2 regions of the Streptomyces sp. NPDC044061 genome follow, and region 2 is predicted to be linked to the other one. Evidence: predicted binding sites of a transcription regulator. Region 2 holds the regulator's gene; the other holds the start of a gene.
What was found. Region 2 encodes HrcA, which represses chaperone genes, less so after heat shock. Its sites were predicted from a motif close to TTNGCACTCNGNNNNNCNGAGTGCNAA; they were not measured.
Positions count from the first base shown of each region.

Region 1: a site for HrcA is predicted at 5,609-5,635, ahead of groES (co-chaperone GroES). Genes of this name have one in related genera too.

Region 1 covers NZ_JBWKFL010000021.1:112,811-121,106, forward strand. The annotation lists gene AC07CM_RS31055 (LysR family transcriptional regulator) at 61-960, opposite strand; gene AC07CM_RS31060 (MOSC domain-containing protein) at 1,041-1,709, shown strand; gene AC07CM_RS31065 (SDR family NAD(P)-dependent oxidoreductase) at 1,763-2,536, shown strand; gene AC07CM_RS31070 (ester cyclase) at 2,611-3,318, shown strand; gene groL (chaperonin GroEL) at 3,410-5,032, opposite strand; gene groES (co-chaperone GroES) at 5,154-5,462, opposite strand; gene AC07CM_RS31085 (polysaccharide deacetylase family protein) at 5,754-6,560, opposite strand; gene AC07CM_RS31090 (polysaccharide deacetylase family protein) at 7,154-8,086, opposite strand; partial or broken gene AC07CM_RS31095 (THUMP-like domain-containing protein) at 8,178-8,296, shown strand, end outside.
Region 2 covers NZ_JBWKFL010000002.1:398,055-406,350, reverse strand. The annotation lists gene AC07CM_RS04320 (SpoIIE family protein phosphatase) at 1-427, shown strand, start outside; gene hemW (radical SAM family heme chaperone HemW) at 495-1,727, shown strand; gene AC07CM_RS04310 (hypothetical protein) at 1,755-2,381, shown strand; gene AC07CM_RS04305 (DUF3097 domain-containing protein) at 2,427-3,230, opposite strand; gene AC07CM_RS04300 (MBL fold metallo-hydrolase) at 3,265-3,987, opposite strand; gene hrcA (heat-inducible transcriptional repressor HrcA) at 4,149-5,165, shown strand; gene dnaJ (molecular chaperone DnaJ) at 5,166-6,302, shown strand; gene AC07CM_RS04285 (nitronate monooxygenase) at 6,380-7,468, shown strand; gene AC07CM_RS04280 (16S rRNA (uracil(1498)-N(3))-methyltransferase) at 7,465-8,211, shown strand; gene AC07CM_RS04275 (VOC family protein) at 8,229-8,296, shown strand, end outside.

The DNA.
Region 1 (8,296 bases), on a different contig from region 2:
GTGCTTCTCTACCCCCATCGGGCACGCCACGTGCGTGCCCGTGATCCTGCCGACGTACCTCTATACGCGCCCGGCCGCCCGGGCCAGCTGCTCCAGCGTCGCCGCCACGGCCGGCACCTGTGCCAGGTCGGGCAGGGTGAGGGCGACGATCTGGCGGCGCACCACCGGTTCCAGCGCCACCGTGCGCACTCCCCTCGGCCGTACCGACTCCACCGCGAGCTGCGGCAGCACCGCGACCCCCAGACCCGCGCCGACCAGGCCGACCACCGCCGGATAGTCGTCGGTGGCGAAGTCGATGCGGGGCGTGAAGCCAGCACTCTCGCACACCTCGACCAGCTGGCCCCGGCAGCGTGGGCAGCCCGCGATCCAGGGCTCCCGGGCCAGCTCGCCGATGGCGACGGACTCCGCGCGCGCGAGCCGGTGCCGTTCCGGCACGAGGGCCACGAGACGGTCCATCAGCAGGGGACGTACTACGAGGTCGTCCCACTCCTCGGCCACGGCGGCGCCCTCGTAGCGGAAGGCCAGGGCCAGGTCGCAGTCGCCCTCGCGCAGCAGCGCCACGGACTTCGGCGGTTCGGCCTCCTCCAGGGAGACCCGGGTGCCGGGGTGGGCGGCGCGCAGGGCCGCCAGGGCGGTGGGGACCAGGGTTGAGCTGCCGCTCGGGAAGGAGACCAGCCGGACCCGCCCGGCCCTCAGGCCCGCGATGGCGGCGACCTCCTCCTCGGCGGCGGTGAGCCCGGCGAGGATCCCGGAGGCGTGCCGGACGAGGGCCTCGCCCGCCTGGGTGAGGCGCATCTCGCGGCCGCTGCGCACCAGAAGGGGGGTGCCCACGGAGGCCTCCAGGGCCTTCATCTGCTGGCTGACGGCCGGCTGGGTGCAGCCCAGCTCCCGCCCGGCCGCAGAGAAGGAGCCGGTGGTGGCGACTGCACGCAGGACGCGGAGATGACGGGCCTCGATCACTCTCCGAGCATAAGCCTGGCTTGGGCCAGACGCCCAATATTGCGTCGACGCTTTGGGGTGCGGTCCCGTACCGTGCGGGCATGAAGCTTCTCTCGGTCAATCTCGGCCACCCGCAGCCGGTGCCGTACACGGACCAGCCCGAGGGCGTGACGGGCATCGACAAGCAGCCGGTCGAGGGGCCGGTGCGGGTGGCGGCTCCCGGGCCCAAGGGGGTCGGCGCGAGCGGCGTCGCCGGGGACACGGTGTGCGACCTGCGCCACCACGGCGGCGAGGACCAGGCGGTGTACGCCTACGCGCGCGAGGACCTGGACGAGTGGGAGCGTGAACTCGGCCGGTCATTGGCCAATGGTTGCTTCGGCGAGAACCTCACGACCGAGGGTCTGGACGTCTCGGGGGCGCTGATCGGCGAGCGCTGGCGGATCGGGTCCGGGCTGGTTCTGGAGGTGACCTCGGGGCGGATTCCGTGCCGTACGTTCCAGGGCCATTTGGGCGAGCGGGGATGGGTCAAGAGGTTCACCCGGAAGGGCCTGACCGGTGCCTACCTGCGGGTGATCGAACCGGGTGAGATACGGACGGGCGATCCGATCGAGATCGTGCACCGGCCGGACCACGCGGTGACGGCGGCGCTGCAGTTCCGCGCGGTCACCACGGAGCGGGAACTGTTGCCCCGGCTGCTCGTGGCGGGCGACGCGCTGCACGGCGAGACGCTGGCCGCCGCTCGCAAGTACGCCGCCGCGCAGGACCGCTGAGGAGCCGTCACGGCGCAGCGGACGCTGTCGCTCCGGGTCACTACCCTTGGGCCATGACAACGGCTCTGATTACGGGATCGACCGCGGGGATCGGTGCCGCGTTCGCGCGGCGGCTCGCGGCTGACGGGCATGACCTGGTCCTGGTGGCCCGGGACACCAAGCGGCTGCGCGAGCAGGCGACCGAGCTGCACGACCGGCACGGCATCGAGGCGGAGGTGCTGAGCGCCGACCTCGCCGAGGACAAGGGCATCGAGGCGGTGGCCGACCGGCTCGGCGACCGGAAGAACCCGGTCGACCTGCTGATCAACAACGCCGGCTTCGGCAACAAGGGCCGCTACCTCGAGGTGCCCATGGCCGATGAGCTGAAGATGCTCAAGGTGCACTGCGAGGCGGTGCTGCGGCTGACGTCGGCGGCGTCGGGGGCGATGCGGGAGCGTGGGCGCGGCGGGGTGGTGAACGTCGCCTCGGTGGCGGCCTTCGTGCCGCGGGGCACGTACGGCGCCTCGAAGGCGTGGGTCGTGCAGTTCACCCAGGGTGCGGCCAAGGACCTGGCCGGCAGCGGGGTCAGGCTGATGGCGCTGTGCCCGGGCTTCGTGCGCACCGAGTTCCACCAGCGGGCCGGGATGGGCACGGACAACATTCCGGGCTGGATGTGGCTGGACGCGGACAAGGTGGTCTCGACGGCTCTGGCCGACCTCGCGCGCGGGAAGACGCTGTCCATCCCGGACCCCCGGTACAAGGCACTGATGGGACTGGTGAAGGTCACCCCGCGCGGGCTGATGGGCGGGATCAGCTCCAGGACGGGGCGCAAGTACGGGCCTCAGTAGGACGGGTGGCGGCCGCGTTCCGGTGGGAAAATGGGCCTGACGGATCCGGACCCAGGGGGCCGGGAGGCGGCGCCATGACGTTCGTACAGCTCATCGACTGCAGGACCAGCCGGCTCGACGAGATGAACCGGCTGATGGACCAGTGGGTCGAACAGACCAAGGGGAAGCGGACCGCGACCCATGCCGTGGTCGGCAAGGACCGCTCGGACGCGTCCCACGTCATCGAGATCGTGGAGTTCCCGTCGTACGAGGAGGCGATGCGGAACTCGAACCTGCCGGAGACCGACCGGATCTTCCGGGACATGGTCGCCCTCTGCGACGAGATGCCGACGTTCACGGACCTGGACGTGGTGCGCGACGAGCAGTTGCAGGCGGCCACCGCGCGCCGGTTCTTCGCCACCGTCGAGGTGCAGGGGCCGCTGCCCCCGCTGAACGGCCTCTTGGCGGAGAACTACCACGACCACGATCCGGCCAACGAACAGGACAACCTCGGGCTGGAGAACATGCGGCGCGAGATCGAGATGTGGCGGGACGCCTTCAGCTTCACGTTCCGGGTCGAGGACCAGCTCACCCAGGGGGACCGGGTCTGCACCCGCTGGACCTGGAACGGCATCCAGACGGGCGAGTTCCTGGGCCTGCCCAACACCGGCAGGCAGGTGTCGATGACCGGCACGACCATCTTCCGGTTCGACGGCGACGGCAAGATCCGTGAGGGCTGGTGGCAGTACGACCGGCTCGGGCTCATGGGGCAGTTGGGGGCGCTGGAGCCGCTGGAGAGCTAGGGATTGCCGGGCAGGTCCTGGGGAGCGCACGACGAAGGCCCGGCCGCCCCTTCCGGGGTGCCGGGCCTTCGCTACGGCTTACCGACGTGCGTCAGTGGGCGTGACCGTGGCCGTGGCCCGCCTCGGCCGGCTCCTCTTCCTTCTTCTCGACGACCAGGGTCTCGGTCGTGAGCAGCAGGGAGGCGATGGAGGCGGCGTTCTCCAGGGCGGAGCGGGTGACCTTGACCGGGTCGATGACGCCGGCCTTGACCAGGTCGCCGTACTCGCCGGTGGCGGCGTTGTAGCCGTTGCCCTTCTCGAGCTCGGCCACCTTGGAGACGATGACGTAGCCCTCGAGGCCGGCGTTCTCGGCGATCCAGCGCAGCGGCTCGACGGCGGCGCGGCGGACGACCGCGACACCGGTGGCCTCGTCGCCGGTCTTGTCGAGGTTGCCCTCGAGGACCTTGACAGCGTGGACCAGAGCGGAGCCACCACCGGAGACGATGCCCTCCTCGACCGCGGCGCGGGTCGCGGAGATGGCGTCCTCCAGACGGTGCTTCTTCTCCTTCAGCTCCACCTCGGTGGCGGCGCCGACCTTGATCACGCACACGCCGCCGGCCAGCTTCGCGAGGCGCTCCTGGAGCTTCTCGCGGTCCCAGTCGGAGTCGGTGTTCTCGATCTCGGCCTTGATCTGCGCGACGCGGCCCTGCAGGTCCTCGTGCTTGCCGGCGCCCTCGACGATCGTGGTGTCGTCCTTGGTGACGGTGACACGACGGGCGGTGCCGAGCACGTCGATGCCGACCTGGTCGACCTTGAGGCCGACCTCCTCGGAGATGACCGTGGCACCGGTGAGGACGGCCATGTCCTGCAGCATCGCCTTGCGGCGGTCGCCGAAGCCGGGGGCCTTCACCGCGACGGCGTTGAAGGTGCCGCGGATCTTGTTGACGACCAGGGTCGACAGGGCCTCGCCCTCGACGTCCTCGGCGATGATCAGCAGCGGCTTGGAGGCACCCGCCTGGATGACCTTCTCCAGCAGCGGCAGCAGGTCCGCGATGGCGGCGATCTTGCCCTGGTGGATCAGGATGTACGGGTCGTCGAGGACGGCCTCCATGCGCTCCTGGTCCGTCACGAAGTACGGCGACAGGTAGCCCTTGTCGAAGGCCATGCCCTCGGTGAAGTCCAGCTCCAGACCGAAAGTGTTGGACTCCTCGACGGTGATGACACCGTCCTTGCCGACCTTGTCCATCGCCTCGGCGATCAGCTCGCCGACCTGCTGGTCCTGGGCGGACAGCGCGGCGACGGCGGCGATGTCGGACTTCTCGTCGATCGGGCGGGCCGAGGCGAGCAGGTCGTCGGAGACGGCCTTGACCGCGGCGTCGATGCCCTTCTTCAGCAGCGCCGGGGAGGCGCCGGCGGCGACGTTCTTCAGGCCCTCGCGGACCAGCGCCTGGGCGAGAACCGTGGCGGTGGTGGTGCCGTCACCAGCGATGTCGTTGGTCTTGGTCGCCACCTCCTTCACCAGCTGGGCGCCGAGGTTCTCGTACGGGTCCTCGATCTCGACCTCACGGGCGATCGTGACACCGTCGTTGGTGATGGTGGGGGCGCCGAACTTCTTGTCGATGACGACGTTGCGGCCCTTGGGGCCGATCGTCACCTTCACCGTGTCGGCCAGCTTGTTGACGCCGCGCTCGAGGGCGCGACGGGCGTCCTCGTCGAACTTCAGGATCTTCGCCATGACAGCGGCAGCCCTCTCGGAAATCTGTGGGTGTAAAGACAACTGCGCCCCGGGCGCCCGGCTTCGTTATCGGTCGCGGGGGCCAGGGGCGCAGCTCAAAGCAAAGGTTTGCTCGAGGTGACTACTTCTCGATGATCGCGAGCACGTCGCGAGCCGAGAGGACGAGGTACTCCTCGCCGTTGTACTTCACCTCGGTGCCGCCGTACTTGCTGTACAGGACGACGTCGCCGACCTTGACGTCGAGCGGAAGGCGCTCGCCGTTCTCGAAACGGCCCGGGCCCACGGCGAGGACGGCGCCCTCCTGGGGCTTCTCCTTCGCAGTGTCCGGAATGACCAGGCCAGAGGCGGTGGTCTGCTCGGCGTCGAGCGGCTGGACCACGATGCGGTCCTCGAGCGGCTTGATGGCAACCTTGGAGCTGGTGGTCGTCACGATCCGACCTCCCCCTTCGGAGATCTCACGGGGTTAACTGTCTGAGGTGGCGACCAGGTGGATCCGTCGTCGCGGGTGCCGGACCTGCCCGTCGCTTGTTTGGCACTCTCCAGGGGGGAGTGCCAGAGCCGAGACTATGACCGGGGTTAGCACTCGGTCAAGCGGAGTGCCAATGCCGTGCGGCGCGTCGGCCGAGATCTTGACTGCGCGGGGTCCGATCGGTGCTCGGAGTCGCCCTCCGCCCAGGGGGTTGCCGCCCCCGCTTCGCCCCTGAACGGGCCTGGTCACCCCCTACAGGTAGTCCTCCAGCCGTCCCACCGTCAGGCCACTCGTCTGTACCAGGCGCAGGAGACGGCGCGTGCGCTCCTTGAGGGTCGGGCCGGTGGCCTCGTCGGGGCCTACGAGGATGATGTCGCCCGGGCGCAGGCGCTTCGCGCCGCCGGCGTAGGTGATGCCGTCGGCGGTCATGGCGGCCCGCCACAGCACGAGCGCGGAGATGCCGCAGTCGGCGGCGGCGCGCAGGGTCGTGGTGTCGTACGTGCCGTACGGCGGCCGGAAGAGGCGGGGGCGGACGCCGAAGCGGGACCTGAGCTTCTCCTGCTGGCCGCAGATCTCGGCGCGCTGGCCGGCGAAGGGCAGGCCGGGCATCGCCGGGTGGTCGAGGGTGTGGTTCTCGATGCCGGCGCCCATCGCGTGCAGGCGGGCGAAGTGGCCGTAGCCGGGTCCCACGACACTGTCGGTGAGGAAGAAGCTGACGGGCAGCCGGAGCCCGCGGACCATGTCGACGAACCGCGGGTCCCGCTCGGCGCCGTCGTCGTAGGTGAGGAAGACGACCTTGTCGGTGGTGGCGACGCGGTGCACGACCCGGGGCAGGGAGGTGTCCGGCCGGAGAGCCGTCAGCGGCCGGACCGGGTGGCTGGGCGGAGCGGCGAGGGGGGCGGTCAGGCCCCAGCGGCGGTAGGCCTGGTCGCCGGCCGGGCTCGGCGGCCGTACCCCCTGGGCCGCCCGCTTGCCCAGGCGTTCGATGGGGTCGACGGACTGGGCGCAGCCGGCGAGGAGGAGAGCCGCGGCCAGGACGGCGGCCGGCCCACCCAGCACCCGCCGCCCACCGCCCCCCACATCTCGCCCACCGGCACACCTGTTCGCCGGACCACCGCCGCCACTTCCCGACGCGAGCCGAGGACGCGCGCCCGCCTCACCGCCACCCCCACTCGCCCGAGCGAGCCAACGACGCCCACCCGCCACACCACCGCCCCCGCTTCCCGACGCAAGCCAAGAGCGCCCACTTGCCGCACCGTCACCCCCACGCCCCGAACCCAGCCGAAGACGAACACCCGCCGCACCACCACCCACGCTTACCGCAGCAAGCCGAGAGCGCCCACTTGCCTTACGGACAACCCGACTTACCGATGCGAGCCAAGGGCGACCGCCCGCCGGATCGCCGCCCTCACCTACCGAAGCGGCCCGGGGGCGACCGCTTGCCGCACGGCCACGCCCAATCACCCAAGCGAGCCGAGGACGCCCACCCGCCCGACCGCCGTCCCCACTGTCCGAAGCAGCCGAACGACGCCCACCCCCCGAATCCCCACCCCCACTCCCCGAAGCCGGCCGCTGCCGTGGCCTGTTGTCGCTCGGGCGGGCCGGGCCTTCGGCAAGGCCTCCTGAGTTGCCCCCCGGTCGCCCCCCGGGCCTCACAGGTAGTCCTCCAGGCGGGCCACGGCGTAGCCCTCGCGCGTGACCTTGTTCAGGAAGCGGCGCATGTCGTCGACCATCGTGCCGTCCCAGTCGGCACGGCCGCGGAAGTGGGTGAGCACGATGTCGCCGGGGTGCAGGCTGCGGTCCCAGTCGCGGTACTCCCAGTGGTCGACGAAGACCTCCTCGTCCCAGATCGGCGCGTACTTGATCCCGCAGGACTTGGCGGCGCGCAGGGTGTCGCCGTTGTAGTTGCCGTAGGGCGGGCGGAAGACGGTCGGCGCCTTGCCGAACTGCTTCTTCATGATGTCCTGCATGCCGCAGATCTCGTCCTTCTGCTCCTCGTAGGAGAGATTGGGCAGGTAGGGGTGGGTGAGGGTGTGGTTGTTGAGGGTGTGGCCCTCCGACTGCATCCGGCGGAAGTAGCCGTAGTCGTCCTTGATGAGGTAGTTGCTGAGGAACGCCGAGTAGGGGATCTTCAGGTCGCTCATCATGCGCAGGAAGTCCGGGTCCTTGTTGTCACCGTCGTCGATGGTGAGGAAGACGACCTTCTGCCTGGTCGGGACGGTGGTGAAGACCGGCGGCAGGTTCTCCTCCTCCTGGCCGTCCACCTCGAAGCCGTCGCGCGGGGTGATCTTCGGCTTCCTGACCGGCGGAGCCGGTGGCGCGATGGGCACCCGGTCCAGCTGCCACAGCCTGGCGGCGGCGACCAGGCGGGCGTGCTCGGCGGCGAGGCGGGCCCGGGGGTCACCGGCCTCGGCGGGACCGCCCCGGCCGTGCTGCCGGCCGGGGGCGGGGTGGGCACCGGAGTCCGCGTCGGGGGCGGCGCAGCCGGAGGCGAGGGCGGCGGAGGCCAGGGCGACCACCCCGCAGCGGAGGGCGACCCTCTGGAGTACCGCCCGACATTTGTCATTTTGTACTACTAGTCGCATGGTGCCGGATCCTCGCAGGCCCCCGCCCCGAACCCGGTCCGACACCGCCGCCCGGAGGCGCACCGTCCACCGACTGGCCCACAATGACCCGGTGAACGACCTCGCTCCCCTCCTCAGCCCCGAAGGCCGCGCCCTCCTCGACGAGGTGCGCGACACCGACCCCGCGCAGGAGCTGGCCGTCGCCACCCGGCTGCGCCGCGAGCACCCCGC
Region 2 (8,296 bases):
CGGTGACGGCCCGCAGACCCGCTTCCTCTCCCTCCTCTACGGCGAGCTGACCCCGCACGACGGCGGTGTCCGCTGCACCCTGGCCTCCGCCGGGCACCCGCTGCCGCTGGTCCTCGGCCCCGACGGCCAGGTGCGTACGGCGGCCCGCCCGCAGACCCTGCTCGGCGTGGTCGAGGACGAGACCTACACCAGTGAGACCATCGAGCTGCGGCCCGGCGACAGCCTGCTGTGCGTCACCGACGGGGTGACCGAGCGCCGCTCCGGCTCGCGCCAGTTCGACGACGGCGACGGGCTCGCCCGCGCCCTGTCCGGCTGTGCGGGCCTGAGCGCCGAACTGATCGCGGAAAGGATCCGCCACCTGGTGCACGACTTCGGCGGCGGTCTCCCCGAGGACGACCTGGCGTTGCTGGTGCTCCAGGCCGAGTGACCGTCGTCGCGGGCGGCGAGTGCGGGACGGACGAGTGCGGGACGACGAGTACGGGACAATGGGAGACATGCCTTCCGCACTTCCCGACGGCGATCCCGTCCCCGACGACGGCGCGCTGCCCGCCGGCGCGCTCGCCGGGGCCGTCGACCGACCCCTCGGGTTCTACCTGCACGTCCCCTACTGCGCGACCCGCTGCGGCTACTGCGACTTCAACACGTACACCGCGACCGAGCTGCGCGGCACGGGAGGAGTGCTGGCGTCCCGGGACAACTACGCGGACACCCTGATCGACGAGATCCGGCTGGCCCGCAAGGTGCTCGGCGACGACCCGCGGGAGATCCGTACGGTCTTCGTCGGCGGCGGGACCCCGACGCTGCTGGCCGCGGGCGACCTGGCACGGATGCTGGGCGCGATCCGCGACGAGTTCGGTCTGGCGCCGGACGCGGAGATCACGACGGAGGCGAACCCGGAGTCGGTCGACCCCGCGTACCTGGCCACCCTCCGGGAGGGCGGCTTCAACCGCGTCTCCTTCGGCATGCAGAGCGCGAAGCAGCACGTGCTGAGGATCCTGGACCGCACGCACACCCCGGGCCGTCCCGAGGCCTGCGTGGCCGAGGCCAGGGCGGCCGGCTTCGAGCACGTCAACCTCGACCTGATCTACGGCACGCCCGGCGAGTCCGACGACGACTGGCGGGCGTCCCTGGACGCGGCGATCGGTGCGGGCCCGGACCACGTCAGCGCGTACGCCCTGATCGTCGAGGAGGGCACCCAGCTCGCCCGCCGGATCCGTCGCGGCGAGGTCCCGATGACGGACGACGACGTGCACGCCGACCGCTACCTGATCGCCGAGGAGACGCTGTCGGCCGCGGGCTTCGACTGGTACGAGGTCTCCAACTGGGCCACCTCCGAGTCCGGGCGCTGCCTGCACAACGAGCTGTACTGGCGGGGCGCGGACTGGTGGGGCGCCGGCCCCGGGGCACACAGCCACGTGGGCGGGGTGCGCTGGTGGAACGTCAAGCATCCGGGCGCGTACGCGGCGGCCCTCGCCTCCGGCCGCTCACCGGGCGCGGGCCGGGAGCTGCTGTCCGACGAGGACCGGCGGGTGGAACGGATCCTCCTGGAACTGCGGCTGCGGGAGGGCGTACCGCTGTCCCTGCTGAAGGACGAAGGGCTCGCGGCCTCCCGGCGGGCGCTGGCGGACGGGCTGCTGCAGGAAGGTCCGTACGCGCGGGGCCGGGGCGTCCTCAGCCTGCGCGGGCGGCTGCTGGCGGACGCGGTGGTCAGGGACCTGGTCGACTGATCGGCGGCCCGGCTACAGTTCCCGGCCATGATCTCTGAGAGACGGCCGGATCCGGACGCGACCGTCCTGCGGTACGGACGGCGGCGCCTGAAGCCCGCGTTGCCCGCTTTCGTGGTGTCCCTCCTCATGGGTGCGCTCGGCCTCGACCTCGTCCTCCAGGGGGGCCGGTGGCCGGGACTGATCCTGCTGCTCCCCGGGGCCCTCCTGATCTGGGTCCTGCGGCACAGATGGAAGGGGCGCGACCTGGTCACCGCGCTCGACTCCCAGGGTTTCTGGTGGATGCGGGGCGAGGAGGTCGCCCTGGTGCGCTGGGACTCACTGGCCGGAGCCGGGATCCACTGGGCGCGCGGCGCCAAGGGAGCACGGGTCTACACGATCGAGCTGTGCCCGAAGGGCGAGATCGACCGCGACGACCCGCTGCTGTGGGAGTTCGTCCGCAGCTGTGAACCCCTGCGGCCCGGCCTGCCGCGCCTGCGCTACCGCGTCGAGATCACTGGCTCCTACAAGGACTACGACGAGGCGCTGCGACGCCGGGCGCCCAGCAAGGTGCGGTTCGGGCCGTTGGAGCGGCCGTTGTCCTACCTGGGCGCCCCGGACCGGGCCGGCCACCGCGAGCGCATGGGCGCCGCCGCCCGGGTCACTCCGGAGCCGTGACGAAGTCGGCCGGGTCACCCCGGAGCCGTCACGCCGCCGCCCCGGTCACTCCGGAGCCGTGACGAAGTCGATCAGCTCCTCGACCCGCCCCAGCAGCTCCGGCTCCAGGTCCTTGTAGGAGCGGACCCGCGACAGGATCCCCTGCCAGGCGGCCCCGGTGTTCTCCGGCCAGCCCAGCGCCCGGCACACGCCCGTCTTCCAGTCCTGCCCGCGCGGCACCCGGGGCCAGCCGGGGATCCCCAGGGACGCCGGCTTCACCGCCTCCCAGATGTCGATGTACGGGTGGCCGACGACGAGCGCGTGCTCACTCGTCACCGACTCGGCGATGCGCCACTCCTTCGTGCCGGGCACCAGGTGGTCGACCAGCACCCCCAGCCGCGCGTCCGGCCCGGGCCCGAACTCCGCCACGATCGACGGCAGGTCGTCCACGCCCGCCAGGTACTCCACGACCACGCCCTCGATGCGCAGGTCGTCGCCCCACACCTTCTCGACCAGCTCGGCGTCGTGCCGGCCCTCCACGTAGATGCGGCCGGCGCGGGCCACGCGCGCGCGTGCGCCGGGAACGGCCACCGAACCGGACGCCGTACGCGTGGGCCGTACCGGACCCGAGGAGGGCCGCACCAGGGTGACCACCCTGCCCTCCAGCAGGAAGCCGCGCGGGTCCATCGGGAACACCCGGTGCCTGCCGAAGCGGTCCTCCAGCGTCACCGTGCCCGCCTCGCAGCGGATCACCGCCCCGCAGAACCCGGTACCCGGCTCCTCCACCACCAGCCCCGGCTCGGCCGGAACCTCCGGCACGGGCTTCGGCTTCTTCCACGGCGGGGTCAGGTCGGCGGAGTACTGGCGCATTCGGATGACGATAGGAGAACCCGCGGACCCCCGCTCACGACACGCCGAAACGCGCCGCCAGCTCGGCGCGTTGACGTCGTACGAAGGCCGCGTCGACCACCGCTCCGTGACCGGGCACGTACACGGCGTCCTCGCCGCCCAGCGCGAGCAGCCGGTCGAGTGCGTCCGGCCAGCGGGACGGGACCGCGTCCGGGCCCGCCTGCGGCTCACCCGACTCCTCGACGAGGTCGCCGCAGAAGACCACCTCGGGGGAGCCGGGGACCAGCACCGCCAGGTCGTGCGCCGTGTGGCCCGGGCCCACGTTGGCCAGCAGCGCCTGGCGGCCGCCGCCGAGATCCAGCGTCCACTCCCCGGAGACCAGATGGCGGGGCGGGGTCAGCGTCTTCGCCGCCTCCTCCGCCTGCGCCGCCGGCAGGCCGTGCCCGATCGCGTCGCGGCGCAGCTCCTCGCGTTCGTACGCGAACACCGCGTCCGTGCCCACCGCCGCGTACACCTCGGCCCCGGCGAACGCGGCCGCGCCGAAGACGTGGTCGAAATGGGGATGGGTCAGCGCGAGATGGGTCACACGGTCGCCGGCCAGTTCCTGCGCCCGCGCCCGCAGCCGCGCCCCCTCGGTCAGGCTCGATCCGGCGTCCACCACCAGCGCCGTGCCCTCGCCGAGGACCAGGCCCACGGTGCAGTCCCAGCCGGGCAGCCGGCACCGCCCCACACCGGGGGCCAGCCGCTCCCACCCCAGGTCTTCCCAAGTCACCGTCATACCGCGACGCTAGCGGTACGGGCGGGTACGACAGGACCGACCTTGCCCAGTGAGTACCCCACGGCCGTACACTGGGCCGGGGAACGCTGGCACTCGGACACGCAGAGTGCCAGGCACACCACCCGAAGGGGCGAGGGACGACATGCTGGAGGTGCGCGCGGATGCTGAGTGAACGCAGGCTTCAGGTGCTGCGCGCCATCGTCCAGGACTACGTGGGCACCGAGGAGCCGGTGGGCTCGAAGGCGCTCACCGAGCGGCACAACCTCGGCGTCTCCCCGGCGACCGTGCGCAACGACATGGCGGCCCTGGAGGACGAGGGGTACATCGCGCAGCCGCACACCAGTGCCGGGCGCATCCCCACCGACAAGGGCTACCGGCTGTTCGTGGACAAGCTCGCGGGCGTCAAGCCGATGACCGCGCCCGAGCGGCGGGCCATCCAGAACTTCCTCGAGGGCGCCGTCGACCTCGACGACGTCGTGGCGCGCACGGTGCGGCTGCTCGCGCAGCTGACCCGGCAGGTCGCCGTCGTGCAGTACCCGTCGCTGACCCGGTCCACGGTGCGGCACGTGGAACTGCTCTCGCTCGCGCCCGCGCGTGTGATGCTCGTGCTGATCACGGACACCGGGCGGGTCGAGCAGCGGATGGTCGACTGCCCCGCGCCCTTCGGCGAGGCGTCCCTGGCGGACCTCAGGGCGCGGCTGAACAGCCGGGTCGCGGGCCGCCGGTTCACCGACGTGCCGCGCCTGGTCGAGGACCTGCCCGAGGGCTTCGAGGCCGAGGACCGCGGTACGGTCTCCACGGTGCTCTCCACACTGCTGGAGACACTGGTCGAAGAGAACGAGGAGCGGCTGATGATCGGCGGCACCGCCAATCTCACCCGCTTCGGACATGACTTCCCCCTCACGATCCGGCCCGTCCTGGAGGCCCTTGAGGAGCAGGTCGTGCTCCTCAAGCTCCTCGGCGAGGCGGGGGATTCGGGCATGACCGTGCGGATCGGGCACGAGAACGCCTATGAGGGACTCAACTCCACCTCCGTCGTGTCGGTCGGCTACGGTTCGGGCGGCGAGGCGGTTGCCAAGCTCGGCGTGGTCGGACCGACCCGCATGGACTACCCGGGAACGATGGGAGCGGTACGCGCAGTGGCACGGTACGTCGGACAGATCCTGGCGGAGTCGTAAGTGGCCACGGACTACTACGCCGTTCTCGGCGTGCGCCGCGACGCGTCGCAGGATGAGATCAAGAAGGCGTTCCGTCGGCTCGCGCGCGAGCTGCACCCGGACGTCAACCCGGACCCGAAGACCCAGGAGCGGTTCAAGGAGATCAACGCCGCTTACGAGGTGCTCTCGGACCCGCAGAAGAAGCAGGTCTACGACCTCGGCGGCGATCCGCTCTCCCAGGCGGGCGGCGCGGGTGCGGGCGGCTTCGGGGCCGGCGGCTTCGGCAACTTCTCCGACATCATGGACGCGTTCTTCGGTACGGCGTCGCAGCGCGGCCCGCGTTCGCGCACCCGGCGCGGCCAGGACGCGATGATCCGCATCGAGGTCGAGCTGGACGAGGCGGCCTTCGGCACGACCAAGGACATCCAGGTCGACACCGCGGTCGTCTGCAACACCTGCAGCGGGGAGGGCGCGGCCCCGGGCACGTCCGCCCAGACGTGTGACATGTGCCGCGGCCGCGGTGAGGTCTCCCAGGTGACCCGGTCCTTCCTGGGCCAGGTCATGACCTCCCGCCCCTGCCCCCAGTGCCAGGGCTTCGGCACGGTCGTGCCGACCCCCTGCCCGGAGTGCGCGGGCGACGGCCGGGTCCGTTCCCGCCGCACCCTGACGGTGAAGATCCCGGCCGGTGTCGACAACGGCACCCGGATCCAGCTCGCCGGCGAGGGTGAGGTCGGCCCCGGCGGCGGTCCGGCCGGTGACCTCTACGTCGAGATCCACGAGCTGCCGCATACGACGTTCCAGCGGCGCGGCGACGATCTGCACTGCACGGTCACCATCCCGATGACCGCGGCGTCCCTCGGCACCAAGGTGCCGCTGGAGACCCTGGACGGCATGGAGGAGGTCGACATCCGGCCCGGCACCCAGTCCGGCCAGTCGATCCCGCTGCACAACCGGGGCGTCACGCACCTGCGCGGCGGCGGCCGGGGCGACCTGATCGTGCACGTCGAGGTCACGACCCCGACGAAGCTCGATCCCGAGCAGGAGCGGCTGCTGCGCGAGCTGGCCAAGCTGCGGGGCGAGGAGCGTCCGCAGGGACAGTTCCAGCCGGGTCAGCAGGGGCTGTTCTCGCGGTTGAAGGACGCTTTCAACGGGCGCTGATTCCGGGCTTTGCCAGTGGTGTATGCCATGGGAAGCCCGGATTCGGACTTGTTCGGAGGACGTGACAACATGCGGTCATGTCCTCCGCACTGACCGATCTCTTCCCCCAGCCGATCGTGCAGGCCCCCATGGCGGGCGGTGTCTCCCTCCCGCAGCTCGCCGCCGCCGTGTCCGAGGCGGGCGGTCTCGGGTTTCTCGCCGCCGGGTACAAGACCGCCGACGGCATGTACCAGGAGATCAAGCAGCTGCGGGGGCTCACCGGCCGTCCCTTCGGCGTGAACCTCTTCATGCCCCAGCCCGAGTACGCGGAGTCGGGGGCCGTGGAGCTGTACGCGCACCAGCTGGCCGGTGAGGCCGCCTGGTACGAGACCGAGCTGGGCGACCCGGACAGCGGCCGGGACGACGGCTACGACGCCAAGCTCGCCGTCCTCCTCGACAACCCGGTGCCGGTGGTCTCCTTCCACTTCGGCGTGCCGAGCCGGGACGTCGTCGACTCCCTCCGCCGGGCCGGGACCCTCACCCTGGTCACCGCCACCACCGCCGAGGAGGCCCTCGCGGTCGAGCGGGCGGGCGCGGACGCGGTGATCGCGCAGGGCGTGGAGGCCGGCGGCCACCAGGGCACGCACCGGGACCTCGCGGAGAGCGACGGCTCCGGCATCGGACTGCTGTCACTGATCGCGCAGGTCCGCGAGGCCGTGAGCATCCCGGTCGTCGCCGCCGGCGGCCTCATGCGCGGCGGCCAGATCGCCGCCGTCCTCGCGGCGGGCGCGAGCGCGGCCCAGCTGGGCACCGCGTTCCTCGCCACCCCCGAGTCCGGCGCGCCCGACCTGCACAAGCAGGCGCTGACCAACCCGCTGTTCGCGCGCACCGAGCTGACCCGCGCCTTCTCCGGCCGCCCGGCGCGCGGACTGGTCAACCGCTTCATGCGCGAGCACGGCCCGTACGCCCCCGCCGCCTACCCCGAGGTGCACCACCTGACCTCCCCGCTGCGCAAGGCCGCCGCCAAGGCCGGTGACGCGCAGGGCATGGCGCTGTGGGCGGGCCAGGGCCACCGGATGGCCCGCGCGCTGCCCGCCGGGGAACTGGTGAAGGCGCTGGCTGCCGAACTCGCGGCCGCCCGGACAGCGTTGTCGGACTTCCCCGGACCCGGAGGTGACGGGCGATGACGGCGCCGGTCTTCGTCGTCGAGCACTTCGACCCGGACGGCCACCGGTACGTCCTGGACGGCCCTGAAGGCCGCCACGCGGTCTCCGTGAAGCGGCTCCAGCCGGGCGAGGAGGTCGTCCTCACCGACGGCGCCGGGCGCTACGCCGTCTGCGAGGTGATCGGTACCGAGGGCAAGGACCGGCTGATCGTCCACATGAGCTCCCTGTCCGAGGAGCCGGAGCCCGCGCCGCGCATCACCGTCGTCCAGGCGCTGCCCAAGGGCGACCGGGGCGAGGTCGCCGTCGAGACCATGACGGAGGTCGGCGTCGACGCCATCGTGCCCTGGCAGGCGGCCCGTTGCATCACCCAGTGGAAGGGCGACCGCGGGCTGAAGGCGCTCGGCAAGTGGCGGGCCACCGCCCGCGAGGCCGGCAAGCAGTCCCGCCGGGTCCGCTTCCCGGAGGTCGCGGACGCGGCGACGACCAAGCAGGTTGCCGCACTTCTCGCCAAAGCCGACTTCGCCGCCGTACTCCACTCCGACTTCGAGCACGGCAGTGCGCCGCTCGCCACCGCCGAACTCCCCGCCGAGGGTGAGATCGTGCTGGTCGTCGGGCCCGAAGGCGGCGTCTCCCGCGACGAGTTGGCGCTCTTCGAGGAGGCGGGGGCACACGCCCACGTGCTCGGCCCCACCGTGCTGCGCACATCCACCGCCGGCACCGCCGCCGCGGCCCTCCTCCTGGGCCGCACCGGCCGCTGGTCCTGACCATCCGGGGGAACACGATGGAACTCGCCCAGGTACGGCTCCTGGTCACCGACTTCGCCGCCTGCTACCGCTTCTACGCCGAGGT